3 regions of the Streptomyces sp. NBC_01750 genome follow, and region 1 is predicted to be linked to each of the others. Evidence: predicted binding sites of a transcription regulator. Region 1 holds the regulator's gene; each other region holds the start of a gene.
The links. The regulator HrcA, encoded in region 1, represses chaperone genes, less so after heat shock. The targets are predictions, from matches to a motif close to TTNGCACTCNGNNNNNCNGAGTGCNAA.

Region 1 (10,178 bases):
ACCCGACGAAGCGACCGCGCTGATCGCGGACTTCGCACGGCGGGTGGCTCTCGCGATCAGCGCGGCCCGCCAGTACACCCGGCAGGCCACCATCAGCCGGGTCCTGCAGCGCGGTCTGCTGCCCGGCAAGGTCGGGGAGATCCCCGGCGTCGACCGGTTCCTGGTGTACGAGCCGAGCGACGACGGCGTCGCGGGCGGCGACTTCTACGACATCTTCCCGGCCGGCTCGGGCGGCCGCTGGTGCTTCATGCTCGGCGACGTCCAGGGCAGCGGACCCGAGGCGGCGGTCGTCACCGGCCTCGCCCGGCCCTGGCTGCGGCTGCTCGCCCGCGAGGGGTACCAGGTCGGTCAGGTGCTGGACCGGCTCAACGGACTGCTCCTCGACGACGCTATGGAGGCGGCGGAGTCGGCCGCGCTGATGGTCGTGGCAGCGGGCGGTCAGGGCGTCCCGGAGGGTCCGCAGGCGCGGTTCCTGTCCCTGCTCTACGGCGAGCTGGTGCCCTCGCCCCGGGTCGGCGGAGGCGTCCGCTGCACGCTGGCGAGCGCCGGACATCCGCTGCCGCTGCTGCTGCGGCCCGACGGCCGGGTGCTCACCGCGGCCGAGTCGCAGGTGCTGCTCGGGGTCGTCGAGGACGTCGCGTACCAGAGCCAGACTTTCGACCTGGAGCCCGGGGACACCCTTCTCTGCGTCACGGACGGGGTGACGGAGCGGCGCTCGGGGACGCGGATGTTCGACGACGAGGACGGGCTCGCCCGGGTGCTCGCCGGCTGCGCGGGCCTGACCGCGCAAGGGGTCGCGGAGCGGATCAAACAGGCGGTGTACGAGTTCGGGGAGGCGCCGCCGGAGGACGATCTGGCGTTGCTGGTGCTCAAGGCGCGGTAGCCGTCCCGGGGCACTCGCGAGGTGACGGACAATGGGGAGCATGCCTTCCGTACTGCCCGATGGTGAGCCCATGCCCGAGGACGGGGCGCTGCCCGCGTCCGCCCTGACGGGCGCCGGGGACCGGCCGCTCGCCTTCTATCTGCATGTGCCGTACTGCGCGACGCGCTGCGGCTACTGCGACTTCAACACCTACACGGCGACGGAGCTGCGCGGCTCGGGCGGCGTGCTCGCCTCCCGGGACAACTACGCCGCGATGGTCGCGGACGAGGTCCGCCTCGCCCGCAAGGTACTGGGCGACGACCCGAGGCAGGTGCGGACCGTGTTCGTCGGAGGCGGTACGCCGACGCTGCTCGCGGCCTCGGACCTGGTGCGGATGCTGGAAGCGGTCCGCGAGGAGTTCGGGTTCGAGGACGGCGCGGAGATCACGACCGAGGCGAACCCGGAGTCGGTGGACCCGGCGTATCTCGCCGAGCTGCGGGAGGGCGGCTTCAACCGGATCTCCTTCGGGATGCAGAGCGCGCGGCAGCATGTGCTGAAGGTGCTGGACCGTACGCATACGCCGGGCCGCCCGGAGGCGTGCGTCGCGGAGGCACGGGCTGCGGGCTTCGACCATGTGAACCTCGACCTGATCTACGGCACGCCCGGCGAGAGCGACGACGACTGGCGCGCGTCCCTGGCGGCCGCGGTGGGCGCGGGTCCGGACCACATCTCGGCGTACGCGCTGATCGTCGAGGAAGGCACACAGCTTGCGCGGCGGATCCGCCGCGGCGAGGTCCCGATGACCGACGACGACGTCCACGCGGACCGGTATCTGATCGCGGACTCGGTGCTCGGGGACGCGGGCTTCGACTGGTACGAGGTCTCCAACTGGGCCACCTCCGAGGCGGGCCGGTGCCTGCACAACGAGCTGTACTGGCGCGGCGCGGACTGGTGGGGCGCGGGCCCCGGCGCCCACAGCCATGTGGGCGGGGTGCGCTGGTGGAATGTGAAGCACCCGGGCGCGTACGCGGCGGCGCTGGCGGAGGGCCGCTCGCCGGGCGCGGGCCGCGAGCTCCTCTCTGCGGAGGACCGCCGGGTGGAGCGGATCCTGCTGGAGCTCAGGCTCCGGGACGGCTGCGAGCTGGGGCTGCTGCGCCCGGCGGGCCTGGCGGCGGCGGCCGGTGCCCTGTCGGACGGCCTGCTGGAGCCGGGACCGTACGAGGAGGGCCGGGCCGTACTGACGCAGCGGGGCCGCCTGCTGGCGGACGCGGTGGTACGGGACCTGGTGGACTGACGCCGCTCAGGCGGGCGGTGCCGTCACGAAGTCGATCAGGTGCTCCACCGAGCCCAGGAGCTCCGGTTCCAGGTCCCGGTAGCTCCGGACCCCGCCCAGAATCCGCTGCCACGCCGCTCCCGTGTTCTCCGGCCAGCCCAGTGCGCGGCAGACTCCCGTCTTCCAGTCCTGGCCGCGCGGCACCGACGGCCATGCCCGGATGCCGACCGAGGACGGCTTCACCGCCTCCCAGACGTCGATGTAGGGGTGGCCCACGATCAGGGCGTGATCGCCGGCGACCTGGGACGCGATACGGGACTCCTTCGAGCCCGGGACCAGATGATCCACCAGCACCCCGAGGCGCGCGTCCGGGCCGGGCGCGAAGTCCTTGACGATCGACGGGAGGTCGTCGATGCCTTCCAGGTACTCCACCACCACGCCCTCGATCCGCAGATCGTCACCCCAGACCCGTTCGACGAGCTCCGCGTCGTGGCGGCCTTCCACATAGATACGGCCCGCCCGCGCGACCCTCGCCCGTGCCCCCGGGACCGCGACCGAGCCGGAGGCCGTACGCGCCGGGCGGGCCGGTGCCGTCGCCGAGGGGCGGACCAGCGTGACCACCCGGCCCTCCAGCAGAAACCCCCGCGGGACCAGCGGGAACACCCGGTGCTTGCCGAAGCGGTCCTCGAGCGTGACCGTCGGGCCCTCCGCGGTCTTCTCGGTACGGATCACCGCACCGCAGAAACCCGTCGTGACCTCCTCCACGACCAGGTCGGACTCGGCGGGGACCTCCGGGGCCGGCTGCCGCTTCTTCCAAGGAGGCGTCAGATCCGGGCTGTAGCTGCGCATTTGGCCGACGCTACGACACACTGAAGCGCTCCGCCAACGAATCCCGCTGCGCGCGTACGAAAGCCGCGTCGACTCTCGCCCCGTGCCCTGGGACATATACCGCGTCCTCGCCGCCCAGCGACAGCAGCCGGTCCAGCGCCGCCGGCCAGCGGGACGGGATCGCGTCCGGGCCCGCCTGCGGTTCGCCCGACTCCTCCACCAGATCCCCGCAGAAGACCACCTCCGGGCTGCCCGGGCCGCCGTCCGGCACCAGCAGTGCCAGATCGTGGCCCGTGTGGCCGGGCCCGACATTGGCCAGCAGCACCTGGCGGCCGCCCAGCTCGAGCGTCCACTCCCCGCACACCAGATGGCGCGGCAGCACCAGCAGATCGGCGGCCTCCGCGGCCTCCTTCGCGGGGACACCGTGCCGTACGGCCGCGTCGCGGATCTCGTCCCGCTCGCGCCCCATCAGGTCGTCGAGGCCTACCGCGCCGAACACCTCGGCCCCCGAGAACGCCGCGGTCCCCAGTACATGATCGAAGTGCGGATGGCTCAGTGCGATATGCGTCACTCGGCGGCCGCCCAGCAGCGCCTGCGCCTGGGTGCGGAGCTCGGCGCCCTCACGGAGCGTCGAACCCGTGTCGTACATGAGGACACGGTCGTCGCCGGCGACCAATCCGACGGTCGCGTCCCAGACAGGCATCCGCCGGCGCCCCACCCCGTCGGCCAAGCGCTCCCAGCCGAACTCTTCCCAACTGACGTCCATACCGCGACGCTATCGGCAGGGACCAGCGGTGTCGCACGGTAGCGTGATCGGCCGCCCCTTGCAGAACGCCCTTGCTAGGGGCGTACCCGACAGCCGTACACTGGCTCGGGGGAGTGCTGGCACTCGAACGTATCGAGTGCCAGGCAGTACCACCAAGGAACCACGGCTGGAGGTGTGCGCGATGCTCAGCGAACGCAGACTCGAAGTGCTGCGCGCCATCGTCCAGGACTATGTCGGCACAGAGGAGCCCGTCGGCTCCAAGGCTCTCACCGAACGGCACAGGCTCGGTGTCTCCCCGGCTACTGTCCGTAACGACATGGCGGTGCTGGAAGAGGAAGGGTTCATCGCCCAGCCGCACACCAGCGCCGGCCGCATTCCGACGGACAAGGGCTACCGGCTCTTCGTCGACAAGCTGGCGGGCGTCAAGCCCCTGTCGTCGCCCGAGCGGCGCGCCATCCAGAACTTCCTGGACGGAGCCGTCGACCTGGACGACGTCGTGGGCCGTACGGTACGGCTGCTGGCGCAGCTGACCCGGCAGGTCGCCGTCGTCCAGTACCCCTCGCTGACCCGGTCCACGGTCCGGCATGTGGAACTCCTCTCCCTCGCGCCGGCCCGGCTGATGCTCGTGCTCATCACGGACACCGGACGGGTCGAGCAGCGCATGATCGACTGCCCCGCGCCGTTCGGCGAGACCGCGCTGGCGGACCTGCGGGCCCGGCTCAACAGCCGGGTCGTCGGGCGCCGCTTCGCGGATGTGCCGCAGCTGGTGCAGGAGCTGCCCGAGTCCTTCGAGCCGGAGGACCGCGGCACCGTCTCCACGGTGCTGGCGACCCTGCTCGAGACTCTGGTCGAGGAGACCGAGGAGCGGCTGGTGATCGGCGGCACCGCCAATCTCACCCGTTTCGGGCACGACTTCCCGCTGACCATCCGGCCGGTGCTGGAAGCGCTCGAGGAGCATGTGGTGCTCCTCAAGCTGCTCGGCGAGGCCAATGACTCGGGCATGGGCATGACCGTACGTATCGGTCATGAGAACGCCCACGAGGGCCTCAACTCCACTTCCGTGGTCGCGGTCGGCTACGGTTCGGGCGACGAGGCAGTTGCCAAACTCGGCGTGGTCGGACCGACCCGCATGGACTACCCCGGAACGATGGGAGCGGTACGCGCAGTGGCACGTTACGTCGGACAGATCCTGGCGGAGTCGTAAGTGGCCACGGACTACTACGCCGTACTCGGCGTACGCCGCGACGCATCGCAGGACGAGATCAAGAAGGCCTTCCGCCGGCTTGCGCGCGAACTCCACCCGGATGTGAATCCGGACCCGAAGACGCAGGAGCGCTTCAAGGAGATCAACGCCGCGTACGAGGTGTTGTCGGACCCGCAGAAGAAGCAGGTCTACGACCTCGGCGGAGACCCGTTGTCCCAGGCGGGCGGCGGAGGCGCGGGCGGATTCGGGGCCGGTGGCTTCGGCAACTTCTCCGACATCATGGACGCGTTCTTCGGTACGGCGTCGCAGCGGGGGCCCAGGTCGCGTACGCGACGGGGCCAGGATGCGATGATCCGGCTGGAGATCGATCTCAACGAAGCGGCCTTCGGCACGACCAAGGACATCCAGGTCGACACGGCTGTCGTCTGTACGACGTGCTCCGGTGAGGGCGCGGCGCCGGGGACCTCGGCGCAGACCTGCGACATGTGCCGCGGACGCGGTGAGGTCTCGCAGGTGACGCGGTCCTTCCTGGGTCAGGTCATGACCTCGCGGCCGTGCCCGCAGTGCCAGGGCTTCGGCACGGTCGTGCCGACGCCGTGCCCGGAGTGCGCCGGCGACGGCCGCATCCGCTCGCGCCGGACGCTGACCGTGAAGATCCCGGCGGGCGTCGACAACGGCACCCGCATCCAGCTCGCGGGCGAGGGCGAGGTCGGCCCGGGCGGCGGCCCGGCGGGTGACCTGTACGTCGAGATCCACGAGCTGCCGCACGCGGTCTTCCAGCGGCGCGGTGACGATCTGCACTGCACGGTGACGATCCCCATGACGGCGGCGGCGCTGGGCACGAAGTGCCCGCTGGAGACGCTCGACGGCATCGAGGAGATCGACATCCGCCCGGGCACACAGTCCGGCCAGTCGATCCCGCTGCACGGGCGTGGCATCACGCATCTGCGGGGCGGCGGCCGGGGCGACCTGATCGTGCACGTCGAGGTGATGACGCCGTCGAAGCTGGACGCGGACCAGGAACGGCTGCTGCGGGATCTGGCGAAGCTGCGCGGCGAGGAGCGGCCGACGGGGCAGTTCCAGCCGGGGCAGCAGGGATTGTTCTCCCGCCTGAAGGACGCGTTCAACGGGCGGTAGCCGTTGGGGCGGGAGTGCGGGTTGCCCGTTTCCGGAGTCTGCCCCGGCTCCCGCGCCTCGATCGTCGGCGAGGCTGGTGTCGGGGCTCCGCCCCGGACTCCGCGCCTCGATCGTCGGCCGGGCGGAACCTTCCGCCCGGCGGGGCTGAACCTTCCGGCCGGTGGGCTGGATTTCCGCCCGGCGGGCGGAATCTCAACCCGTCCGGCGATTGAGGACACGCCCGGGGGGGCGTACAAGGGTCCGGGGGCTCGCCCCCACACCACGCGGCGGGGCCGCAGATCGACACAGCGGGAAGGCGCGGGCAGGGGAATGGCCCGCCCCCGCACCCCCGCCGGCCGCGGAACACCCGATTCGGCCGCGCGCGGCCAACATGGCACCATGCCTGCATGTCCTCCGCACTGACCGATCTCTGCCGGTATCCGATCGTGCAGGCCCCCATGGCGGGCGGCGCCTCCTGTCCGCAGCTCGCCGCCTCCGTCTCCGATGCCGGCGGGCTCGGCTTCCTCGCCGCCGGATACAAGACCGCGGACGGCATGTACCAGGAGGTCAAACAGATCCGCGGGCTCACCGGTCAGCCCTTCGGCGTCAATCTCTTCATGCCGCAGCCCACCACCGCCGACCCCGCCGCCGTCGATGTCTACCGGCAGCAGCTCGCCGGTGAGGCCGCCTGGTACGAGACACCTCTCGGCGACCCCGACAGCGGACGGGACGACGGGTACGAGGCCAAGCTCGCCATCCTCCTCGACGACCCCGTGCCGGTGGTCTCCTTCACCTTCGGCTGCCCGACCCGCGATGTGCTCGACTCCTTCGCGAAGGCCGGGACCTTCACCGTGGTCACCGTCACCACGCCCGAGGAGGCGCAGGCCGCGCAGTGGGCCGGTGCCGACGCCGTGTGTGTACAGGGCATCGAGGCCGGCGGCCACCAGGGCACGCACCGGGACGACCCCGCCGCCGACGGCTCGGGGATCGGGCTGCTCTCGCTCATCGGGCTGGTCCGCGAGACCGTGCAGCTGCCGGTCATCGCCGCCGGCGGACTGATGCGCGGCGGCCAGATCGCCGCCGTGCTCGCGGCAGGTGCGAGCGCCGCGCAGCTCGGGACCGCGTTCCTGGTCTGTCCCGAGTCCGGCGCCAATGTGCTGCACAAGCAGGCCATGACCAATCCGTTGTTCGTCCGCACCGAACTCACCCGTGCCTTCTCCGGGCGGCCCGCCCGTGGCCTCGTCAACCGCTTCATGCGGGAGCACGGTCCGTACGCCCCCGCCGCCTATCCCCAGGTGCACCATCTGACGAGCGGCCTGCGCAAGGCCGCCGCCAAGGCGGGAGACCCGCAGGGCATGGCCCTCTGGGCCGGACAGGGCCACCGGATGGCGCGCGAACTGCCCGCCGGTCAGCTCGTCGATGTGCTCGCCGCCGAACTCGACTCCGCACGGGCCGCGCTGGCGCTGGGCGGTGCGTGATGACCGCCCCCGTATTCGTCGTCGACTCGCTGGACGGCGTGGGTCCTGGTGCGGTCCTCACGCTGGACGGGCCCGAGGGACGGCACGCCGTCTCCGTACGCAGGCTGCAGTCCGGTGAGGGCATCGTGCTCACCGACGGGCGAGGACGCGGCGCGGCCGGTGTCGTCCTGCGGACGGAGGGCAAGGACCGGCTGATCGTCGAGCCGTTCGAGTTCCCGACGGAGCCCGAACCCACGCCTCGTATCACCGTCGTCCAGGCCCTGCCCAAGGGCGACCGCGGCGAACTCGCGGTAGAGACCATGACGGAGACCGGTGTGGACGCCGTGGTGCCGTGGGCCGCCGCCCGCTGCATCACGCAGTGGCGGGGAGAGCGGGGCGGCAAGGCCCTCGCCAAGTGGCGGGCCACGGCGCGCGAGGCGGGCAAGCAGTCGCGCAGGCTGCGCTTCCCGGAGATCGCGGACGCCGCAACGACCAAGCAGGTTGCCTCACTTCTGGCCGAAGCCGACTTCGCGGCGGTGCTGCACGAGGAGGGCGCCGAGCCGCTGGCCACCGCGGAACTGCCCGCGGATGGCTCGATCGTGCTGGTCGTCGGGCCCGAAGGGGGCGTGTCGCCGGAGGAGTTGGCGGCATTTGCCGAGGCGGGCGCGAAGCCGTACCGGCTCGGGCGCAGCGTGCTGCGCACGTCGACGGCGGGCACGGCGGCCACTGCGCTGCTGCTGGGCCGCACCGGCCGCTGGTCCTGAAGCGGCCCTTTCACGTCCTAGCCCTTCTCGTTCGCCACCACCGCGTCGAACAGCGGCCAGCCGTCGACCTCGGTCGTCCCGGCCGCGGTGGGCAGCAGCCCGCGCACTGTCGCCTCGTCGAGGAGCCGCCGCGCCGACCCCGGCTCGTAGAGGTTCAGCCAGTTCTGCTCGGTGTCGCCCACCGAGCCCGATTCCCAGTAGCCGTCGGCGACGACCCGGCCCGGGCCCGCCCGGAAGGCGAGCTCCAGGCGCGCCGTCGTGCCCTCGCGCCGCAGTGAGAGCGTGGTGCGGCAGTCCGGGCAACGCCCGTCGGTGCGCGCGTGCTTGTGACGGACCGACCACATGTAGACGGTGTTCTCGTCGACGACGAGCCGGCGCGTCCGGATCAGCTTCCTGGCCATTCCATGACCGTACGGGGTAAAGGTGGCCGCAACCACTCTTTTCCTTCAGGGCACTCGGTGACACTCTGCCCTCATGCGGGGCTTGAGACGAATACGACACCGGCGCATCCTTGCCGCAATCGGCGTTGTTGGTACGGCAGTTGTGTGTGTTGCGGCCTGTGAACCGGCGTCGGGCGGCGGGCTGAGTTCCGTCGCCGTCGCAGTCACCACCGACAAGACCGGCACCAGCACCCTCGAGCGACTGGGCTTCGACGTACGGTGGCTCAGCTGTACGGCGACAATGGGCGGCGGCCCGAAGACGGCCGGCACGGCGTCCGCCTCGCCCTCCGCCCGTAGCGTGGCAACCGTCGACTGCCAGGGCGAGACCAATACCGGCCAGGGCATCACGCTCAAGGGCAAGGTCACGGAGGAGCGCTCGGGAAAGTGCGTACGCGGCGATCTCATCGCCAAGGTCGACGGCAAGGTCGTCTTCGAGGCCAGCGTCCTCGGCAACTGCGCAGGCACGCCGACCCGCACGCCCACTCGCACCCCCGAGACCCACCGCCCGGGCGACCCGCCGGGGCCTACCGTCACCGTCACGGTCACCGTGACCGCGACACCCGACCCGGCCAAGTGATCGGAAAGCCGTGACCGGGCGGCGGCAGGCTGCCTAGGGTGACGGTGTGACGCACCCTGCCTACCTCCGGTATCCGCATGTCCACGGCGAGTTGATCGCCTTCACCGCAGAGGACGACGTCTGGGTCGCGCCGCTCGACGGCGGCCGGGCGTGGCGCGTCAGCGCCGACAACGTGCCGGTGGACCATCCAAGGATCTCGCCCGACGGCACGCACATAGCCTGGTCCTCACGCCGTGACGGCGCACCCGAGGTGCATCTCGCGCCCGTCGACGGCGGTCCTACGGACCGGCTGACGCACTGGGGCAGCGGGAAGACGTCCGTACGCGGCTGGACGCCGGACGGCGAGGTCCTGGCGATCAGTACGTACGGCCAGGCCTCGCTGCGCCGCAGCTGGGCGCGGGCCGTGCCGCTCGACGGCGGGCCCGCCACCGTGCTGCCGTACGGGCCGGTCGGTGATGTGGCGTTCGGTCCCCATACGCTGCTGCTCTCGGCCACCATGGGGCGGGAGGCCGCCGCCTGGAAGCGCTACCGGGGCGGTACCGCGGGCAAGTTGTGGATCGACCGGGCGGGCGACGGGGAATTCGTACGCCTCCACGAGGAGCTCGACGGGAATGTCGAGTATCCGCTGTGGGTGGGGGAGCGCGTCGCCTTCCTCTGCGACCACGAAGGCGTCGGTGCCGTCTATTCGTCTCTGCCGGACGGTTCGGACCTGCGCCGCCACACCGGGATCGACGGTTACTACGCCCGCCATGCCGCCACCGACGGCACTCGGGTGGTGTACGCCGCCGCCGGTGAACTGTGGATCCTCGACGACCTCGAGAGCGACGGGCCCCGCCGGCTCGACATCCGCCTCGGCGGCCAGCGCACCGATCTGCGGCCGCGCCCCGTCAA
Region 2 (10,178 bases), 2.4 Mb from region 1:
AGCATGGCGGTTGCAAAGCCTGGCACCGGATGTGACCCCTGTTACGCGGGCCGCCCGATCAGCATCGTCGGCGCCCCCGCCACCCTCGTCAGAAACACGGTCGCCGCGTTCGGCCCCTTGGGCTTCACCTTGCGGCGCAGTTCCTCCGGCTCGATCGCCGAGCCGCGCTTCTTCACCGTCAGGTTGCCGACCTCGCGCTCCCGCAGCAGCGCCTTCAACTTCTTCAGGCCGAAGGGAAGTTCATCGGTGATCTCGTACGCCGTCGCGTAGGGCGTCTGGCGCAGCTCGTCCGCCGTGATGTACGCGATCGTTTCATCGAGCAGTCCGCCGTCCAGTTCCTCCGCGACCTCGGCGACCAGATGCGCGCGGATGACCGCGCCGTCGGGCTCGTACAGGAAACGGCCGACCTCGCGGACCCCGGGGTCCGGCAGGCCCCTGCCGGTCAGCGAGCGCGGGCCCGGCAGCAGCGTCGCACCGACCGTGCCCGGCCGTGTGCCGAACCAGAGCACCGCCTCCTTCACATCGCCGCCGTCCGAGATCCACTCCGCCTCGGCGTCGTCCGGGACCGCCTCGTGCGGGATGCCGGGTGCGGTCTTGAGGGCGGCGTGCGGACGGGTGCGGGCCGCGCCGATGGCCCAGGAGAGGGGCGGGGAGTACGCCTCCGGGTCGAAGATCCTGCCCCGGCCGCCCCGCCGGGCGGGGTCCACGAACACCGCGTCGTAGGCACCCGTGTCGATCTCCGTGACGTCCGCGCAGCGGACCTCGATCAGCTCGGCCAGGCCCAGCGCCTCCGCGTTCGCACGCGCGACCTCTGCCGTCTGCGGGTCGCGGTCCACCGCCAGGACCGAGATACCGGCCCGGGCCAGGGCGATCGCGTCGCCGCCGATCCCGCTGCAGAGGTCCGCCACGCTCCGTACGCCCAGCGCCGCGAAGCGCCCGGCACGGTACGCCGCGACCGAGGAGCGGGTCGCCTGCTCGACGCCGTTCGGGGTGAAGAACATCCGCTGTGCGTCCGCCGCGCCGAACTTCGCCACCGCACGCTGCCGCAGCCGCGCCTGCGTGAGCGCCGCCGTGACCAGCCCGACCGGGTGCTCGCGGCGCAGCCGGGAGGCGACCGCCAGTTCCTGGGCCGGGTCGTAGTCCCGCAGAGCGGCGAGCAGCGCCTGGCCCTCGTCGGTGAGCAGGGTCGAGAAGGGAACGAGATCGGTCACCCGGCCCATTGTGGGCCAGGTGGGGGATGGTGCGCCCGCGGTGGGCGGTGTCGGGCCGTTGCCAGGGCTTCGCGCTGACAGGATGCGGCGCCATGCAGCCTGTAAGACAAAAAGGAAAAATGACATCAATTCAGGGCCGCGCGGTCCTGGCCGTGCTCCTGGTCGCCGCCCTCGGCTCCGCCTGTGCGGCTGAGTCCTCCGGCGGTTCCGGCGCTCCGCGTGGTTCCGGCGGCGCCAAAGCGGCTCAGCGGCAGCGGCACGGCCCGGCCGGGGCGCTCTCCGCGTACGCGGAGAAGGTGAAGCGCGCCCAGGCCGCCCGAGCCGTTGCCGCCAAGAAGTGGGGCCTGGCGAAGGTCCCGCTCGCCGCGCCCCAGCCCCCCGCCGTCAAGCCGGAGATCACCACCCGCGAGGGCTTCGAGGTCGAGGACGGCGAGTCTCTGCCGCCCGTGTTCACCACCGTGCCCGTCAAGGAGAAGGTCGTCTTCCTGACGATCGACGACGGCTGGGAGAAGGACCCCGCACTGCTGCGGATGATGACCGAGCTCCGCATCCCGTACAGCGCGTTCCTCAGCGACTACCTGATCAGCAACAACTACGGCTATTTCAAGCAGATGCAGGAACGCGGGGTCTCGCTGCAGAACCACACCCTCAACCACCTCTATCTGCCCGGCCTTTCGTACGCCGAGCAGAAGCGGGAGATCTGCAACCAGCAGAGCAAGATCGAGGACCGGTTCGGGAAGCGGCCCCCGCTCTTCCGGCCGCCGTACGGCAGTTACAACCGGGACACGCTGCGCGTGGCCAAGTCGTGCGGCGTCAAGGCCGTGCCGCTGTGGGCCGCCGAGGCGTTCCCCGACCACATGGAGTGGCGCGAGGCGGACCAGGATCTGCACCCCGGCGACATCATTCTCACGCACTTCCGTGGCCTGGAGGAGTGGGACAGCACCATGCCCGAATTGATTCGGTCGGTCATGAAGACGATCACCGACAGGGGTTACGCCGTGGCAAAGCTGGAGGACTACGTATGAGACGCGCGCACCGGCTGCTGGCCGGAGTGCTGGCGGCCGGTGCGCTTCTCGCCTCGGGGTGCGCGCAGTCGGTGGACCCGATCGAGCGCCTCGGGCGCAAGGCCGCGCAGCAGGTCCCCTCCGGCCCGGGCGTGCCGGGCTCCGCGCACAAGCGGTGGGGGCTGCCCGCGCCGCTCGTGGCCGCGCCGAAGCCGCCCGCGCGCAGGCCGAAGATGCCGTACGTGGTGGACCGGGTGCCCACCCGCGAGAAGGTCGTCTTCCTCACCTTCGACCACGGCGCGGAGCGAGATCCGGAGTTCGCGCGGATGGTCGGCGACCTGAAGTTGCCCATCAGCACGTTCCGTACGGGGGACGGGACCGATCTGCGCACGCTCTCGTACGAGGGTCAGCGCGACGAGATCTGCCGCCGGCGGGAGCGGCTGCTCCGTCCGCCGCGCGGCGCGTACAACGCCGACACACTTCGCGCGGCCGCCCACTGCGGGGTCCGTGCCGTGGTGCTGGGACGGGCGTACGTGGAGGGTGAACGACTGCGGCCCGGCGCCATCGTGCTCGCGCGCACCGGGACGACGGGGCGGATGCTGCGCCATATCCAGGCGCAGGGGTACGCGGTGGCGCGTCTGGAGGACTACGTGTGAGGGCCGGGTCCGCGCTGCTGCCGTGGGTGCGGAACCGAGAGCGCCCGTACCGCGTTCTCCGTATCGGACCGGCACCGGCTTTCCGGCACCGGCTTTCCGACACCGCCCCGCCGGATTGGCACTCCGCTTGACCGAGTGCTAACCGCAGTCATAGTCTCAGGTCTGGCACTCCCCACTGGAGAGTGCCAACACAGCGACGGGCAGGTCCGGCACCCGCGACGACGGATCCACCTGGTCGCCACCCCAGACAGTTAACCCCGTGAGATCTCCGAAGGGGGAGGTCGGATCGTGACGACCGCCAGCTCCAAGGTTGCCATCAAGCCGCTCGAGGACCGCATTGTGGTCCAGCCGCTCGACGCCGAGCAGACCACGGCCTCTGGCCTGGTCATCCCGGACACCGCGAAGGAGAAGCCCCAGGAGGGCGTCGTCCTCGCCGTGGGCCCGGGTCGCTTCGAGAACGGCGAGCGACTTCCGCTCGACGTCAAGACCGGCGACGTCGTGCTGTACAGCAAGTACGGCGGCACCGAGGTGAAGTACAACGGCGAGGAGTACCTCGTCCTCTCGGCTCGCGACGTGCTCGCGATCGTCGAGAAGTAATTCACCCGAAGTTTTTAATCTGCGCCCCTGGCCCCCGCGACATTTGTAGCCGGGAGCCCGGGGCGCAGTTCGTTTGAGAGGACAGTGAAGCTCCCATGGCGAAGATCCTGAAGTTCGACGAGGACGCCCGTCGCGCCCTCGAGCGCGGCGTCAACAAGCTTGCCGACACGGTCAAGGTGACGATCGGCCCCCGCGGCCGCAACGTCGTCATCGACAAGAAGTTCGGCGCCCCCACCATCACCAACGACGGTGTCACGATCGCCCGAGAGGTCGAGCTCGACGACCCGTACGAGAACCTCGGTGCCCAGCTGGTGAAGGAGGTGGCGACCAAGACCAACGACATCGCGGGCGACGGCACCACCACCGCCACCGTGCTGGCCCAGGCGCTGGTCCGCGAGGGCCTGCGCAACGTCGCCGCGGGTGCTTCCCCGGCCGCCCTGAAGAAGGGCATCGACGCCGCGGTCAAGGCCGTGTGCGACGAGCTCCTCGCGACCGCCCGCCCGATCGAGGACAAGGCCGACATCGCCGCCGTGGCCGCGCTCTCCGCGCAGGACCAGCAGGTCGGCGGGCTCATCGCCGAGGCGATGGACAAGGTCGGCAAGGACGGTGTCATCACCGTCGAGGAGTCCAACACCTTCGGTCTGGAGCTGGACTTCACCGAGGGCATGGCCTTCGACAAGGGCTACCTGTCCCCGTACATGGTGACCGACCAGGAGCGTATGGAGGCCGTCCTTGACGACCCGTACATCCTGATCCACCAGGGCAAGATCTCCTCGATCCAGGACATGCTGCCGCTGCTGGAGAAGATCATCCAGGCGGGTGCCTCCAAGCCGCTGCTGATCATCGCCGAGGACGTCGAGGGCGAGGCGCTCTCCACCCTGGTCGTGAACAAGATCCGCGGCACCTTCAACGCGGTGGCCGTCAAGGCCCCCGGTTTCGGCGACCGTCGCAAGGCGATGCTCGGCGACATCGCCGCCCTCACCGGCGGAACGGTCATCGCCGAGGAGGTCGGCCTCAAGCTCGACCAGGCCGATCTGGACGTGCTGGGCACCGCCCGCCGCGTGACCGTCACCAAGGACGACACCACCATCGTCGACGGTGGCGGCAAGCACGAGGACGTCGTCGGCCGCATCAACCAGATCAAGGCCGAGATCGAGTCCACGGACTCCGACTGGGACCGCGAGAAGCTCCAGGAGCGCCTCGCGAAGCTGGCCGGCGGCGTGTGTGTGATCAAGGTCGGCGCCGCCACCGAGGTGGAGCTGAAGGAGAAGAAGCACCGTCTGGAGGACGCCATCTCCGCGACCCGCGCCGCGGTCGAGGAGGGCATCGTCTCCGGTGGTGGCTCCGCTCTCGTCCACGCCGCCAAGGTGCTCGATGGCAACCTCGGCAAGGAGGGCGACGAGGCCACCGGTGTCGCGGTCGTCCGCCGCGCCGTCGTCGAGCCGCTGCGCTGGATCGCCGAGAACGCCGGTCTTGAGGGCTACGTCATCACCTCCAAGGTCGCCGAGCTCGAGGCCGGCCAGGGCTTCAACGCCGCGACCGGTGAGTACGGAGACCTGGTGAAGGCCGGCGTCATCGACCCGGTCAAGGTCACCCGCTCCGCGCTGGAGAACGCCGCGTCCATCGCCTCCCTGCTGCTCACGACCGAGACCCTGGTCGTCGAGAAGCCGGCGGAGGAGGAGGCCGAGGCGGGTCACGGCCACGGTCACAGCCACTGACGCCGTACGACACATGTGAAGGCCCTCGTCCCCGCCGCTCGGCGGTGGGAACGAGGGCCTTCGGCGTTGGGCCGGGTGTTGCCGGGGCCCCGGCAACACCGGTGCCGGCTAGCCCAGCGCGCCGAGCTGCCGCATCAGGCGCATGATGTCGAAGTGCCACCAGCCTTCGTGGATCTTCCCGTCCTCGAAGTGGAAGATCGTGGTGCCGGTCATGGTGCACTGCTTGCCCGTGGGGGCGATGCCCATGAAGTCGCCCTTGTGGGTGCCGGTCCAGGTCCACAGCGTTACGACGTCGTCCCCCTCGGTCACCTGCCTGTCCAGGTTGAAGGTGAAGTCGAAGGCGTCGCGCCAGCCGCTGACATCGCTGCGGAGGATCTGCGACCCGATGAGGGTTTCCTCTTCCTTGAGGATGTCGTGGTCCCGGTAGTCGGACGCGAACAGCTCGTCGATGGCGTCGAGATTGCCTCCGACGGCGATCTCGTGGAAGAAGCGGCGGGCGGCCGCCGCGTTCAGCTGTTCGTCACGGACCACATCGAGGTCGGTGAACGACGGCATCCCGTCACACAGCGCCACCATCTCCTGGAAGATCCGGTCGGTCTCCGGCAGATGGGAGTTCTTCATCGCGTCTTCGTACGACTGGAATTCGACGATCTCGACGTAGTGGGAGTCGTCGGCGCGGTCTTTGCCTGTGAGGGTGTGAGTGGCGGTCCGCTTGCCCTGGGTCTGGTCGACCCACTTGTCCATGAGCTGGTTCATGGTGTCGTACTGCTCGGTCTTGTAGTCGACTATCTGTACGAATTTCATGGCGCCTCCCGGAAATGGGTGGGATGCGTCCAGTTTAGTGAGAATTGCGCCTAATGATGAGTTAAGCGGAATGTTTCAGTGCTCCTGGATGGACCGGGTCCGCGAAAGGCAGCCCGGCCGCGAACCGCTCCACCTCGTCCAGCGCCCGGTCGGCCATCCGGTGCAGCTCGCGGCCGAGCGAGCCTGCGATGTGCGGGGTGAGCAGGACGTTCGGCAGGTCGTACAAGGGCGAGTCGGCAGACGGGACTTCAGGGTCCGTCACATCCAGTACGGCATCGAGGCGTCCGGAGATGAGCTCGCCGAGCAGGGCCCGCTCGTCGACCAGCGAACCGCGCGCGGTGTTGACCAGAGTGGCGCCGTCGGGCATCAGTGCCAGCTGCCGGGCGCCGATCATATGGCGAGTGGCCGGGATCTGCGGAGCATGGACCGTGACGACGTCGCTGTCGGCGCAGAGCACGTCCAGCGGCACGGTCTCGACGCCGAGGCGGGCGGCCTCGGCCGACTCCACGTGCGGGTCGTACAGCAGAACCCGCAGGTCGATCGGGCGCAGGAGCTCGATCACCCGGCGGCCGATCCGTGACGCGCCGACGATCCCGACCGTACGGCCGTAGTTGCCCGCGCCGTCGAGCTCCTGGTGCCAGTCGTGGTGGGTGCGCAGCGCGCGGTAGCGGCGCCGGGTGCGCAGAACGCGCTTGTTGGCGAAGAGGATCGCGGCGAGCGTGTACTCGGCGACGGGCAGGGCGTTGACCGCGGCGACCGAGGTCACCGCGATGCCGCGCTCCCAGCAGGCCTCGGTGATGTGGTGCTTGACGGAGCCTGCGGCGTGGACGACTGCGCGCAGCCGCGGGGCCGCGTCGAGGACCTCGGCGGTGAGCGGGGTCGTGCCCCAGCACGTCAGCAGTACGTCGGCCGTGGCGAGCGCGTCCGCGACGGGTGGCGAAGGCGCGGTCAGATCGTGGGCGACCAGGTGCGGGTCGGTGCGGGCGAGCGCGGTGAGACGGTCGCGGTGGCGGTCGTCGAGCAGGCGCTCGGCGATGCCGGGGCCCATGGCCAGGAGGAGGGACGGGCGGCTGCCGGAGCCTTCCTCCGGGTTCTCACCAGGGTTCTCCGCCGGGCGCCCGCCCGGGTTCTTGCCGCGGTTCTCTCCGTGGTTTCCGCCGGAGCGATGGTCAGTGGCGTCGTCCATGGTGGAACTCGAGCTCCTCATAGATCTCTTGAGGTCGCACCCCGAAGGGTTTCACGAGTGCGGGGGAGTACGGCCCCGTAGATGTTGACGCTGAACGCGGCATCCAGGAGGGACCCTGCCCCCGTCCACACCCTGGCCGAGATCTCTGCCGCGCCCCCGGCCGTGCTTGTCCGCCGGCCGGATCGTTCCCGCAACGCGCCTACTGCGGGCCGTACTTCCGGCCTGTCCTGGACGTGATCCCGCCGAGCAACCCGCGCGGCGCCAGCTTCACCGCACCCATCAGTGCCTTGTAGCGCGGGTCCGGGATCGAGAGCGACTTCCCGCGGGCCAGGTCCGCCAGGGCTGTGGAGACCACCTTGTCCGCGTCCAGCCACATCCACCCAGGGATGTTGTCCGTCCCCATCCCGGCCCGCTCGTGGAACTCCGTCCGCACGAATCCGGGACACAACGCCATCAGGCGTACGCCCGAACCCGCCAGATCCCGCGCGGCGCCCTGCGTGAACTGCACGACCCATGCCTTCGAAGCGCCGTACGTCCCGCGCGGCACGAACGCGGCCACCGACGCCACATTCACCACCCCGCCCCGGCCGCGCTCCCGCATCGACTCCGCCGCCGCAGCCGTCAGCCGCAGCACTGCCTCGCAGTGCACCTTCAGCATCGTCAGTTCGTCGGCCATGGACACCTCGAGGAAGCGTCCCTTGTTGCCGAACCCGGCATTGTTGACCAGCAGGTCCACCGGGTTCTTCCGGTCGGCGAGCCGCTTCTCGACCGCGGCGATCCCGGCATCCTGCGACAGGTCGGCGGTCAGCACCTCCGCCTCGATGCCGTGCCGGTCGTGCAACTCGGTGGCCTGCTCGTGCAGCCGCTTGGTGTCGCGGGCCACCAGCACCAGGTTGTGTCCCTCGGCCGCGAGCCGTCGGGCGAACGCGGCCCCGATCCCCGCGGTCGCTCCCGTAATCAGTGCAGTCGTCATAGGCGGCACGTTAGTGCCCCCGTGTGGGAACGCGGGGGAGGCCCCTTGCCAGCCGGAATTCCGTGCCTGCCCAGGGGCCTTGTCCGAGGTTTTCCCTACCCGCCGTGCTTGGCGACGTATGCGCGGGCGTCCTTCAGCAGCTCGGGGTGGAGCGCCTCGCCGGCCGCGAGCACCCGGGGCAGCAGCTCCCGCTCGGTGGTGTCGGCCCGGAACGAGAGCTCGACCGTCACCTCGTGATCCGGCCTGTGCACGATCTCGATCGCGTCGCCCGCGCGGATCTCGCCGGGCTCGACGACCCGCAGATACGCGCCGGGCGCGCCGTGCCGCATGAAGCGCTTGACCCAGCCCTTCTCACCCAGCCAGCTCGCGAACGTACGACACGGAGTGCGGCCGCTTGTCACCTCCAGCACCACCTCGTCGCCTATCCGCCAGCGCTCACCGATCTTCGCCCCGGTCACATCGAGCCCGCTCGTCGTGAGGTTCTCCCCGAAGGAGCCGTTGGCTATCGACCGCCCCAACTCCCGCTCCCAGAAGTCCAGATCTTCGCGCGCGAACGCGTACACGGCCTGGTGGGTCCCGCCGTGGTGCCGAAGATCGCAGACCGTGTCCCCGACGACGCCGCCGGCCCCTTGTCCCTTGGGGCCCGGCTCCATCACCCGGACGGCCCCCTCGGCCGGCCGCTTGTCGATGCCGGTCGTGCCGCCCGCGGAGTCGGTGTACTCGACGGTCTTCGGCCGTCCCACATTCACGGTCAGAAGCTTCATGGACGCCACGCTAAACCCCCTGCCTCAAACGAACCATCCAATTTATAGCCTTCCCTCCAAGGGTCCCTTATATTCGAAGAGTGATCGAAGCCCGTCATCTCCGTGTCCTGCGCGCCGTTGCCGCCACCGGCTCATTCTCGGCGGCCGCGCGCACGCTGGGCTGCACACAGCCCGCCGTCAGCCAGCAGATGAAGGCGCTCGAGACGTCCGCGGGAACCCCGCTGCTGATCCGTACAGGTCGCGAGATGCGGCTCACCCAGGCGGGTGAGGCGCTCGTGCGGCACGCCTCGGGAATCCTCGCCGGCCTCACCGCCGCCGAGGAGGAGATCGCCGCCATCGCCGGTCTGCGGGCGGGCCGTGTCCGGCTGGTCTCGTTCTCCAGTGGCAGCTCCACGCTTGTGCCGACCGCGCTCGCCGCCCTGCGCGCGGCCCACCCGGGCACCCGCGTCTCTCTCGTCGAAGCCGAGCCGCCCCGCTCGGTGGAGATGCTGCGGGAGGGCGACTGCGATGTGGCGCTCGCCTTCCGTTATGGCGGGACGGACACGGAGTGGGACGACCTGACCGCCCGGCCGCTGCTCACCGACCGCCTCGTGGGCCTCGTCCCCGAGGGGCACCGCCTCGCCGGATCGGACTCCGTCGCCATCGGCGATCTGGCCGGCGAGCCCTGGATCGCGGGCTGCCCGCGCTGCCGCCGCCAGCTCGTCGAGGTCTGCGAGGAGGCGGGCTTCACCCCGCGTATCGACTTCGCCACCGACGACTACCCGGCGGTGATCGGCCTGGTCGCCGCCGGTCTGGGTGTCGCGGTCCTGCCCGAGCTGGCGATGGAGTCGGTTCGGCCCAAGGCCGCGCGCACCGTGACTGTGGAGCCCGCGGTCCAGCGAGAGATCGTCGCGCTCACGCTCCCGGACCTGGCGCAGGTCCCGGCGGTCGCCGCCATGCTCGACCAGCTGACTCTGGCCGCGTCACGACGGCCCTGACCGACCCCTGCTCACGAAGGGCGGGGGGTCGCTGCGGGAACGTTTCTTCGAACTTTTCGTACCGACGGGGTCAGCCTCGCGGTACGCCTCCCACGCTGGTCGCCGGGATCAGTCGATGCCGTGCGCGCCCCATCAGCTCCTCGCGCTCGTCCTCGGTCAGTCCGCCCCACACGCCGTACGGCTCCCGCACCGCCAGCGCGTGCGCCGCGCACTCCGCGCGGACCGGGCATCTCATGCAGACCTCTTTCGCCGAGTTCTCGCGCGCACTCCGTGCAGCACCACGCTCAC
Region 3 (10,178 bases), 1.1 Mb from region 1:
TCGAGATCGCCAGGATCATGAACGGCGAGGACGAGACCGTCCCCGCCGCCGTCGCCGCTCAGCTGCCGCGGATCGCCGCGGCAATCGACGACACCGCCGGGCGGATGTCCCGCGGCGGCCGGCTGGTCTACGCGGGCGCCGGCACGGCGGGACGCCTCGGCGTACTGGACGCGAGCGAGTGCCCGCCCACCTTCAACACCGACCCGGCCGAGGTCCTGGGCCTGATCGCGGGCGGCCCGTCAGCCATGGTCAAGGCGGTCGAGGGCGCCGAGGACAGCAAGGAGCTGGCCGCCGCCGACCTGGACGCGCTGAAGCTGACCGCCGACGACACCGTGGTCGGGATCTCCGCCTCCGGCCGTACTCCGTACGCGATCGGTGCGGTCGAGCACGCGCGATCCCTCGGAGCGCTCACCATCGGCCTGTCCTGCAACGCGGACAGCGCACTCGGCGCGGCCGCCGACCATGGCATCGAGGTGGTCGTCGGCCCCGAACTGCTCACCGGCTCCACCCGGTTGAAGGCCGGTACGGCGCAGAAGCTGGTCCTCAACATGATCTCGACGATCACGATGATCCGGCTCGGCAAGACGTACGGGAATCTGATGGTGGACGTCCGCGCCTCCAACGAGAAGCTGCGCGCCCGCTCGCGCCGGATCGTCGCGCTCGCCACCGGCGCGTCGGACGAGGAGATCGAGGCCGCCCTCGCCGCGACCGACGGCGAGGTGAAGAACGCCATCCTCACCATCCTCGGATCGGTCGACGGCCCCACCGCCGCGCGTCTCCTGACGGAGAGCAGGGGCCATCTGCGCGCGGCACTGCAGTCCGCCCGCCCGTAACCACCGACCGAACATCCCCCACGGCACCGAACGTCCCCCACAGCAAGGCACTCCGCACCATGGCAACAGACGCCCCGGACTCCCCCGCCTCCCCCAACGCCTCGGGCTCCCCGGACAAGAACAGCGCCATCGCCGCCGCCATCCTCCCCCTGGTCGGCGGCGCCCGGAACATCACCACCGTCGCGCACTGCATGACCCGCCTCCGCCTCGGTCTGCGCGACCCCTCCCTCGTACAGGAAGAGGCCCTGAAGGCACTTCCCGCGGTCATGGGCGTGGTCGAGGACGACACGTACCAGATCGTGCTCGGGCCGGGCACGGTCGCCCGGGTCACCCCGGAGTTCGAGGCGCTCGTGGCAGCGGCCCCCAGGACCGCCGGTGACCTCGCCGATCGGGGCGCCGCCATCAAGGCGGCCCGGAAGGCGCGGAATTCGACGCCCTTCAAACTCTTCCTGCGCCGTATCGCGAACATCTTCGTCCCGCTGATCCCGGCCCTCATCGGCTGCGGAATCATCGCCGGACTCAACGGCCTGCTGACCAACCTCGGCTGGGCCCCGGCCGTGGTGCCCGCGCTCGCCGCGATGGCCTCCGGCTTCATGTCGCTCATCGCGGTCTTCGTCGGCTACAACACCGCGAAGGAGTTCGGCGGTACGCCGATCCTGGGCGGCGCGGTCGCCGCGATCATCGTCTTCCCCGGCGTCGCGAAGATCACCGCCTTCGGTGTCCATCTCTCCCCGGGACAGGGCGGCGTCCTGGGCGCGCTCGGCGCGGCGCTGCTCGCGGTGTACGTGGAGAAGTGGTGCCGCCGCTGGGTGCCGGAGGCCCTGGACGTCCTGGTCACCCCGACCCTCACCGTCCTCGTCGCCGGCCTGGTGACCCTGTTCGGCGTGATGTTCGTGGCCGGTGAGATCTCCACCGCGATCGGCGACTTCGCGAACTGGCTGCTGGCAGGCGGCGGCGCGGCCGCGGGCTTCGTCCTCGGCGGTCTCTTCCTGCCTCTGGTGATGCTGGGCCTGCACCAGGCGCTGATCCCGATCCACACCACACTCATCGAGCAGCAGAGATATACGGTCCTGCTCCCGATCCTCGCGATGGCGGGCGCCGGCCAGGTCGGCGCGGCGGCCGCGGTCTACCTCCGGCTGCCCCGCAACACCTCGATCCGCAGCACCATCAGGTCCGCGCTCCCGGCGGGCTTTCTGGGCGTCGGCGAGCCGCTGATCTACGGCGTCTCGCTCCCGCTGGGCCGCCCGTTCGTCACGGCCTGCGTCGGCGGCGCGTTCGGCGGCGGCTTCGTGGGACTGTTCAACATGCTGGGCGACAAGGTCGGCTCCACGGCGATCGGCCCCTCGGGCTGGGCGCTGTTCCCGCTGCTCGCCGGCAACAAGGGCCTGGGCGAGACGATCGGGGTCTACGCGGCCGGCCTGCTGGTGGGTTACGTCGTGGGCTTCCTGGCCACGTACTGGTTCGGCTTCACCGGCGCGATGCTGGAGGAGCTGAACGTGGCTCCGGAGGAGTCCGTGTCCCCAGTGGCCGCGGGCTCCCCCGCCCCACCGAAGGAACCCGCGCCGGCCACGCCCTGATGCCCGTGCGCCCTTCGGGCGTGTCCTCAATCGCCGGACAATCACGCCCTTCCGGCGATTGAGGAGCGGGGTCCGGGGCGGAGCCCCGGCACGACCTGCGCCGCCCCCGCCGCCTGCTCCTTGATCGTCACCCGTCCCTTGCTGATGACGGCCGGCCGAGGAGCCCTGCGCGCCGGCGCCGACTCGTGCGTGACCATCACGAACGTCAGGGTGTGCTCCCCCCACAGCCCCTCCAGCAGATCCATGATCTCGTCGCGCATCGACTCGTCGAGATTCCTGGTGGGTTCGTCGGCCAGCAGCACCGCGGGCCGCTTGGCCGGGCGCACGCACGATCGCCTCGCGCTGCCGCTGCCCGCCGGACAGCTCCCCGGGCAGATGCCCATGCCGCTCCCCCCGGTTCGGCACCTCGGGCACTCGGACACCCATGCCATCGCTCGCCCACCGACGCGGGGACCGGGGCGCCCGTCGTGCCCCCGCCTGCCGGGGATGTCAGGATGGCCCTATGACGACCAAGGTCTACTTCGACATCACCATCAATGACGCCCCCGCCGGGCGGATCAACTTCAACCTGTACGACGACGTCGTGCCCAAGACGGCGGAGAACTTCCGCGCGCTCGTCACCGGCGAGAAAGGCTTCGGGTACGAGGGGTCCTCGTTCCACCGGGTCATCCCCGACTTCATGCTGCAGGGCGGCGACTTCACCCGCGGTGACGGCACCGGCGGCAAGAGCATCTACGGCGAGAAGTTCGCCGACGAGAACTTCAAGCTCACGCACAACAAGGCGGGCCTGCTCTCGATGGCCAACGCCGGGCCGAACACCAACGGCTCCCAGTTCTTCATCACCACCGTGCTGACGCCGTGGCTGGACGGCAAGCACGTCGTGTTCGGCGAGGTCGCCGACGAGGACAGCATGGCCCTGGTCAAGAAGATCGAGAGCTACGGATCGCAGAGCGGCCGCACCAAGGCCAAGATCACCATCTCGGGCTCCGGCGTCGCCTGACGTCTGCGGGACCTGAGCGGCCGAGAGGTCGCCGTGTGACCACACGCTGAAATGCCCGAAGGCGGCACCCCTGTCAGGGATGCCGCCTTCGGTCGTAACCGGGCTTACTGAGCCGAGGCTCAGAAGTCCATGTCACCGCCCGGCATGCCGCCGCCCGCGGGGGCACCGGCCTTCTCGGGCTTGTCGGCGATGACGGCCTCGGTGGTGAGGAACAGCGCCGCGATGGAGGCCGCGTTCTGCAGAGCAGAGCGGGTCACCTTCGCGGGGTCGATGATGCCCTCGGCGATCATGTCGACGTACTCGCCGGTCGCGGCGTTCAGACCGTGGCCGACGGCCAGGTTGCGCACCTTCTCGACGACGACGCCACCCTCGAGACCACCGTTGACGGCGATCTGCTTGAGCGGAGCCTCGAGCGCGAGCTTCACGGCGTTGGCGCCGGTCGCCTCGTCACCCTCGAGGTCGAGCTTCTCGAAGACCGAAGTCGCCTGGAGCAGAGCCACGCCACCACCGGCGACGATGCCCTCCTCGACGGCGGCCTTGGCGTTGCGCACCGCGTCCTCGATGCGGTGCTTGCGCTCCTTGAGCTCGACCTCGGTCGCGGCGCCGGCCTTGATGACGGCCACGCCGCCGGCCAGCTTCGCGAGGCGCTCCTGGAGCTTCTCGCGGTCGTAGTCCGAGTCGGAGTTCTCGATCTCGGCACGGATCTGGTTGACGCGACCGGCAACCTGCTCGCTCTCACCGGCACCGTCGACGATCGTCGTCTCGTCCTTGGTGACAACGACCTTGCGGGCGCGGCCGAGCAGGTCCAGGCTCGCGTTCTCGAGCTTGAGGCCGACCTCCTCGGAGATGACCGTGCCGCCGGTGAGGATGGCGATGTCGTTCAGCATCGCCTTGCGGCGGTCACCGAAGCCCGGGGCCTTGACGGCAACGGACTTGAAGGTGCCACGGATCTTGTTGACGACCAGGGTCGACAGGGCCTCGCCCTCGACGTCCTCGGCGATGATCAGCAGCGGCTTGCCGGACTGCATGACCTTCTCGAGGAGCGGCAGCAGGTCCTTGACCGAGCTGATCTTCGAGTTGACGATGAGGATGTACGGGTCGTCGAGCGACGACTCCATACGCTCCATGTCGGTGGCGAAGTACGCCGAGATGTAGCCCTTGTCGAAGCGCATACCTTCGGTGAGCTCAAGCTCCAGACCGAAGGTCTGGGACTCCTCGACGGTGATGACGCCTTCCTTGCCGACCTTGTCCATAGCCTCGGCGATGAGCTCGCCGATCTGGGTGTCGGCGGCGGAGATGGAGGCCGTAGAAGCGATCTGCTCCTTGGTCTCCACGTCCTTGGCCTGCTCGAGCAGCGCACCGGAGACGGCCTCGACGGCCTTCTCGATGCCGCGCTTGAGGGCCATCGGGTTGGCGCCGGCGGCCACGTTGCGCAGGCCCTCGCGGACCAGCGCCTGGGCGAGGACGGTCGCGGTGGTCGTACCGTCACCGGCGACGTCGTCCGTCTTCTTGGCGACTTCCTTGACCAGCTCGGCGCCGATCTTCTCGTACGGGTCCTCGAGCTCGATCTCCTTGGCGATGGATACACCATCGTTGGTGATCGTGGGGGCGCCCCACTTCTTCTCGAGGACGACGTTACGGCCCTTGGGGCCAAGGGTGACCTTGACGGCGTCGGCGAGCTGGTTCATCCCGCGCTCGAGACCGCGCCGTGCCTCCTCGTCGAACGCGATGATCTTGGCCATGTGAAGTGGTCCTCCCGGACTGGGGTGGATTCTCCGGACCGCGCTGGCGCCCGCGACGGACGGTCTGCCTGCCTTGTGGTTCCTTGCCCCACCCGGCCTGCGGACCTCACCAACCCGGTCCTCGTTGTCACTCTCACTGTCAGAGTGCTAACGCCAATGATTAGCACTCGCCCTAGGAGAGTGCAAGCGACTCTCGCGGATCGAAACCCCCCGAACCGGCCCGCGAACCGACGGCGGGAGACGCACGAGGGAACGCACGGGGCCGGCCCGCGGAAGCACGAGGCCGAACCGCGAGCAGACGCACGAGGGGCCCGCATCCCTGGTGGGATGCGGGCCCCTCGGCGTGAGTGCGTGCGTCGGTGGCCGATCGCGCCGAGATCAGACGGCGAGCTTGACCATGTCCGCCTGCGGACCCTTCTGGCCCTGCGAGATCTCGAATTCAACTCGCTGACCCTCTTCAAGGGTGCGGTACCCGTCCATCTGGATCGCGCTGTAGTGGACGAAAACATCCGCACCACCGTCGACCGCGATGAAGCCGTACCCCTTCTCCGCGTTGAACCACTTGACGGTGCCCTGAGCCATGCCTAACTCCCCTATTACTGGCCCTTGCGCAGGACCGCACTTCGCGGACCCGGGTCAGACCTCCACCCTCCGACAGGAGAGGGTGTGCGCCGGAACGCGTCGACCGCGGCTGAATGTATCTGCCCAACTGCCCTCTGCAACAGGTCAGTCGGACGAGAATTCTGAGCACGACCGAACGGATAATTGACCAGAATTCAAAGTATTCCGGGGCAAGTCGGGCCCGGCAAATAACGCCTATGCGGCAATTCGAGGGAACACATTGGCTGCTTCTTGTCGCGCCCGGGCGCATTCTCATATGCGGTCGGCACAAGCAGCGGAGGGGCCTTCCCCAACTGTACCGCGCTCAACCATAGAGAATTGCCCCCTCCGCTTCTCTTGCGGAGGGGGCAATTCTGTAACGCTGGGTAAGCTCAGCCGCCGGCGACGGCGGGAATGATCGAAACCCCGGCACCGTCCGGCGTGACGGTCTCGAGCCCCTGCTCGAAACGAACGTCGTCGTCATTCACGTACACGTTCACGAACCGGCGCAGCTTGCCCTGGTCGTCCAGGACGCGGGCGGCGATACCCGTGTGGTTCTTCTCCAGGTCGGCGATGACCTCGGAGAGGGTCGCGCCCTCCGCCGGGACCTCGGCCTGGCCGCCCGTGTACGTACGGAGAATGGTGGGGATGCGGACGTTGACGCTCATGGTGCGTGCCTTCCTGGAGTCTCGGGAGTTCGGGAAGCCCGGGTGGTCAGCCGGCCAGGCCGGCGTTGCGGAACGCGTCCAGGCTGGGGCGGATCGTCGCGGTCGGGCCGGTGGTCGGCGCCACCGCGTCCAGCGTCTTGAGCCCGTCGCCGGTGTTGAGGACCACCGTGGTGAGCGCCGGGTCGAGCACACCCGCCTCGATCAGCTTCCGCGTCACACCCACCGTCACGCCACCCGCGGTCTCCGCGAAGATGCCCTCGGTACGGGCCAGCAGCTTGATCGCGTCGACGATCTGCTCGTCGGTCACGTCCTCCACCGCGCCACCCGTGCGGCGCGCGATGTCCAGCACGTACGGGCCGTCGGCCGGGTTGCCGATGGCCAGCGACTTGGCGATGGTGTCCGGCTTCTGCGGGCGTACGACGTCGTGCCCGGCCTTGAAGGCAGTCGACACCGGTGAGCAGCCCTCCGCCTGGGCACCGAAGATCTTGTACGGCTTGTCCTCGACCAGACCGAGCTTGATCAGCTCCTGCAGACCCTTGTCGATCTTGGTGAGCTGCGAGCCCGAGGCGATCGGGATCACGATCTGGTCGGGCAGCTGCCAGCCGAGCTGCTCGCAGATCTCGTACGCGAGCGTCTTCGAGCCCTCGCCGTAGTACGGGCGGAGGTTGACGTTGACAAAGCCCCAGCCCTCGCCCAGCGGATCGCCGATGAGCTCGGAGCAGAAGCGGTTGACGTCGTCGTAGTTGCCCTCGATGCCGACCAGCTCGCCGCCGTACACCGCGGCCATGACGACCTTGCCCTGCTCCAGGTCGTGCGGGATGAACACGCAGGACCGGAAGCCGGCCCGGGCGGCGGCCGCACCGACGGCGCCCGCGAGGTTGCCGGTGGAGGAGCAGGAAAGAGTCGTGAAGCCGAAGGCGCGCGCGGCCTCGACGGCGATCGCGACGACACGGTCCTTGAAGGAGTGCGTCGGGTTGCCGGAGTCGTCCTTGATGAACAGGCCACCGGTGACGCCCAGCTCACGGGCGAGATTGTCGGCCTTGACGAGCTTGGTGAAGCCGGGGTTGATATTCGGCTTCTCGGCCACGTCCGCGGGGACGGGCAGCAGCGGGGCGTACCGCCAGATGTTGTCGGGACCCGCCTCGATCCGCTTCTTCAGCGCGTCCGGGTCGCCGCTCGGCAGGTCGTACGCGACTTCGAGCGGCCCGAAACACAACGCACAGGCGAAGATCGGGCCGAGGTCGAAACGCTCTCCGCACTCGCGGCACGAGAGCGCCGCGGCGGGACCGAGGTTCACGGGAGTGGTGCTTGCGACAGTCTGAACAGCCATGGTGGCGAGGCCCTTTCTCCTCATCTTCCCCGTGACGGACTTCGCCACGAGACGGAATTGGCACCTTCCCCACCGTGACCTCGCGGTCGGCGGGAGGGTTGCCGGGGCTTCAACGGGCCGTTCCCTCTGCCCCTCTGGATGAGCGGTATTCGATTGTCAGCGTGATGACCCCGGCATGCGACGGTCATCCGCGTTGTTCAAGACTGTAACCGAAGGCCCGGACGGTTGAGATAGTCGTCCGAACCGCGAGATGAAGATCATGATCCTGCCGCTGCAGCGGCGTGGCAACCCGGGAGCAACGAACGTGCTGGAAGAGGTGGAGCGCTGGCTGAGCCGGCGCTCCTGGTCGGCGGCCGACCGCCCGCTCGGCCGTCTGATGGCCGCCAAGCGCGGTACGACGGTCAGTGTCGTCCTGCCCGCGCTCGACGAGGAGGCGACGGTCGGCCAGATCGTCACCGTGATCCGGCGCGAGCTGATGGAGAAGGTGCCGCTCGTCGACGAGCTGGTCGTCATCGACTCCGGCTCCGGCGACCGGACGGCGGAGGTGGCCGCGGCGGCCGGCGCTCGGGTGGTGCACCGCGACGCGATCCTGCCGCGGATACCGGCGGTCCCCGGCAAGGGTGAGGTGCTGTGGCGGTCGCTGATGGTGACGAGCGGCGACATCGTCTGCTTCGTCGACGCGGACCTCAAGGACTTCTCGGCGGACTTCGTCTCCGGGATCGTGGGGCCGCTGCTGACCGACCCCGAGGTGCAGCTCGTCAAGGCGATGTACGACCGGCCGCTCGGCGATGCGGCAGGTCAGGGTGGCCGGGTCACCGAGCTGGTGGCGCGTCCGCTGCTCAATCTGCACTGGCCGCAGCTGGCCGGGGTCGTCCAGCCGCTCGGCGGTGAGTACGCGGCGCGGCGCTCGCTCCTCGAGCGACTCCCCTTCCCCGTCGGTTACGGAGTGGAGCTGGGTCTGCTCGTGGACGCGCTGCACACGGTGGGTCTCGACGCGCTGGCGCAGGTGGACGTCGGCTCGCGCAAACACCGGCACCAGGACGGGCAGGCGCTGGGCCGGATGGCCGCCGCGATCTACCGTACGGCTCAACTGCGTTTGTCCAGGGGCCACTTGGTGCGGCCGGCACTCACGCAGTTCGAGCGCGGCGAGGACGGCTTCGAACCGCGTACGTATCCGGTGGACACGGAGGAGCGGCCGCCGATGCGCGAGATCGGTGAGTACGCGGCGCGTCGCGCGGCATAACCACCGCCGGCCAAACAATTTGTCTAAATTTCCCACTTATGGGCTTCAGACGCAGTACGGGCGCTCCGCGCCGCAGTGCCAGGCTGTCCCGGCTCCTCGGGGTCCTGGCGGTCATGGCCACCGTTCTGACCGGTGCGGTCCTCCAGGGACAGGCGGTGGCCGACACCGTCGCCCCGGCGCACCGGGGCGACCACGACTCCGAGCGGCTGTGGCTCCTCGGCGGTCTGGCGCTGAGCCTGACCGCGGCCGGTGTGATCGCCGTCGCCGCCACCCGCGGACGCCGCGATCACTGACCTGCTGACGTGAATCACCGACCCGCTGACCTGCTGCTCGGCCGTACGCACGTTTGAGGGTTTGTGGGACGGGCTAGGTTTCGCCACATGGTCTCCGAGCACGCTGCCGCCCAGGTCCTCGTCGCGTCGAACCGCGGCCCGGTCTCGTACACGCTGCGCGAGGACGGCTCGCTCGACGCCAAGCGCGGCGGCGGCGGGCTGGTCTCCGGTCTCTCCGCCATCGGCTCCGAGGCGGACGCCCTGTGGGTGTGCGCCGCACTGGGCGACGGCGACCGTGAGGCGGTACGGCGCGGGGTCGGCGAGGCCGGGGTGCTGATGCTCGACATCGACCCGGCCGTCCACTCCGACGCGTACAACGGCATCGCGAACTCCGTGCTCTGGTTCGTCCACCATCTGCTGTACCAGACGCCGGTGGAACCGGTCTTCGACGCCGAGTTCCGCCGCCAGTGGGCCTCGTACGAGACCTACAACCGGGCCTTCGCGGACGCGCTCGCCGCGCACGCGGCTCCCGGTGCGGCGGTCCTGGTGCAGGACTACCACCTGGCGCTGGTGCCCGGCATGCTCCGCGAGCTGCGGCCGGATCTGCGGATCGGGCACTTCTCGCACACGCCGTGGGCGCCCGTCGACTACTTCCGGATGCTGCCCGACGACATCGGCGAGCAGCTGTTGCGCGGTCTGCTCGGCGCGGACCGGACCTGTTTTCTGACCCGGCGGTGGGCGGACGCGTTCACGGCGTGCTGTACGGAGCTGCTGGGCCCTGACTCCCTGGCGGGCACCCGGATCGGGGTGCACGGGCTCGGCGCGGATGCGGACTTCCTGCGGGAGCGTGCGCACCGGCCGGATGTGGCGGAGCGGCTGGTGGCGCTGCGCGAAGAGATCGGCGGCACCCCGT

Region 2: groES (co-chaperone GroES) is a predicted target of HrcA. The motif match lies at 2,987-3,013, and genes of this name have one in related genera.
Region 3: groL (chaperonin GroEL) is a predicted target of HrcA. The motif match lies at 5,277-5,303, and genes of this name have one in related genera.

Annotation. Positions count from the first base shown of each region.
Region 1 is NZ_CP109137.1:2,994,947-3,005,124, reverse strand. It holds gene OG966_RS13585 (ATP-binding SpoIIE family protein phosphatase) at 1-883, shown strand, start outside; gene hemW (radical SAM family heme chaperone HemW) at 924-2,156, shown strand; gene OG966_RS13575 (DUF3097 domain-containing protein) at 2,163-2,984, opposite strand; gene OG966_RS13570 (MBL fold metallo-hydrolase) at 2,995-3,729, opposite strand; gene hrcA (heat-inducible transcriptional repressor HrcA) at 3,911-4,933, shown strand; gene dnaJ (molecular chaperone DnaJ) at 4,934-6,070, shown strand; gene OG966_RS13555 (nitronate monooxygenase) at 6,457-7,527, shown strand; gene OG966_RS13550 (16S rRNA (uracil(1498)-N(3))-methyltransferase) at 7,527-8,270, shown strand; gene OG966_RS13545 (hypothetical protein) at 8,288-8,671, opposite strand; gene OG966_RS13540 (hypothetical protein) at 8,745-9,287, shown strand; gene OG966_RS13535 (S41 family peptidase) at 9,334-10,178, shown strand, end outside.
Region 2 is NZ_CP109137.1:5,392,776-5,402,953, forward strand. It holds gene OG966_RS24590 (THUMP-like domain-containing protein) at 42-1,220, opposite strand; gene OG966_RS24595 (polysaccharide deacetylase family protein) at 1,304-2,236, shown strand; gene OG966_RS24600 (polysaccharide deacetylase family protein) at 2,233-2,871, shown strand; gene groES (co-chaperone GroES) at 3,160-3,468, shown strand; gene groL (chaperonin GroEL) at 3,564-5,186, shown strand; gene OG966_RS24615 (ester cyclase) at 5,295-5,990, opposite strand; gene OG966_RS24620 (hydroxyacid dehydrogenase) at 6,052-7,038, opposite strand; gene OG966_RS24625 (SDR family NAD(P)-dependent oxidoreductase) at 7,376-8,149, opposite strand; gene OG966_RS24630 (MOSC domain-containing protein) at 8,245-8,913, opposite strand; gene OG966_RS24635 (LysR family transcriptional regulator) at 8,994-9,890, shown strand; gene OG966_RS24640 (WhiB family transcriptional regulator) at 9,961-10,178, opposite strand, start outside.
Region 3 is NZ_CP109137.1:4,133,535-4,143,712, forward strand. It holds gene murQ (N-acetylmuramic acid 6-phosphate etherase) at 1-833, shown strand, start outside; gene OG966_RS18420 (PTS transporter subunit EIIC) at 893-2,410, shown strand; partial or broken gene OG966_RS18425 (ATP-binding cassette domain-containing protein) at 2,452-2,803, opposite strand; gene OG966_RS18430 (peptidylprolyl isomerase) at 2,913-3,410, shown strand; gene groL (chaperonin GroEL) at 3,530-5,152, opposite strand; gene OG966_RS18440 (cold-shock protein) at 5,531-5,734, opposite strand; gene OG966_RS18445 (MoaD/ThiS family protein) at 6,145-6,420, opposite strand; gene thrC (threonine synthase) at 6,467-7,750, opposite strand; SAM riboswitch class I at 7,768-7,895, opposite strand; gene OG966_RS18455 (glucosyl-3-phosphoglycerate synthase) at 8,055-8,993, shown strand; gene OG966_RS18460 (hypothetical protein) at 9,032-9,286, shown strand; gene OG966_RS18465 (alpha,alpha-trehalose-phosphate synthase (UDP-forming)) at 9,374-10,178, shown strand, end outside.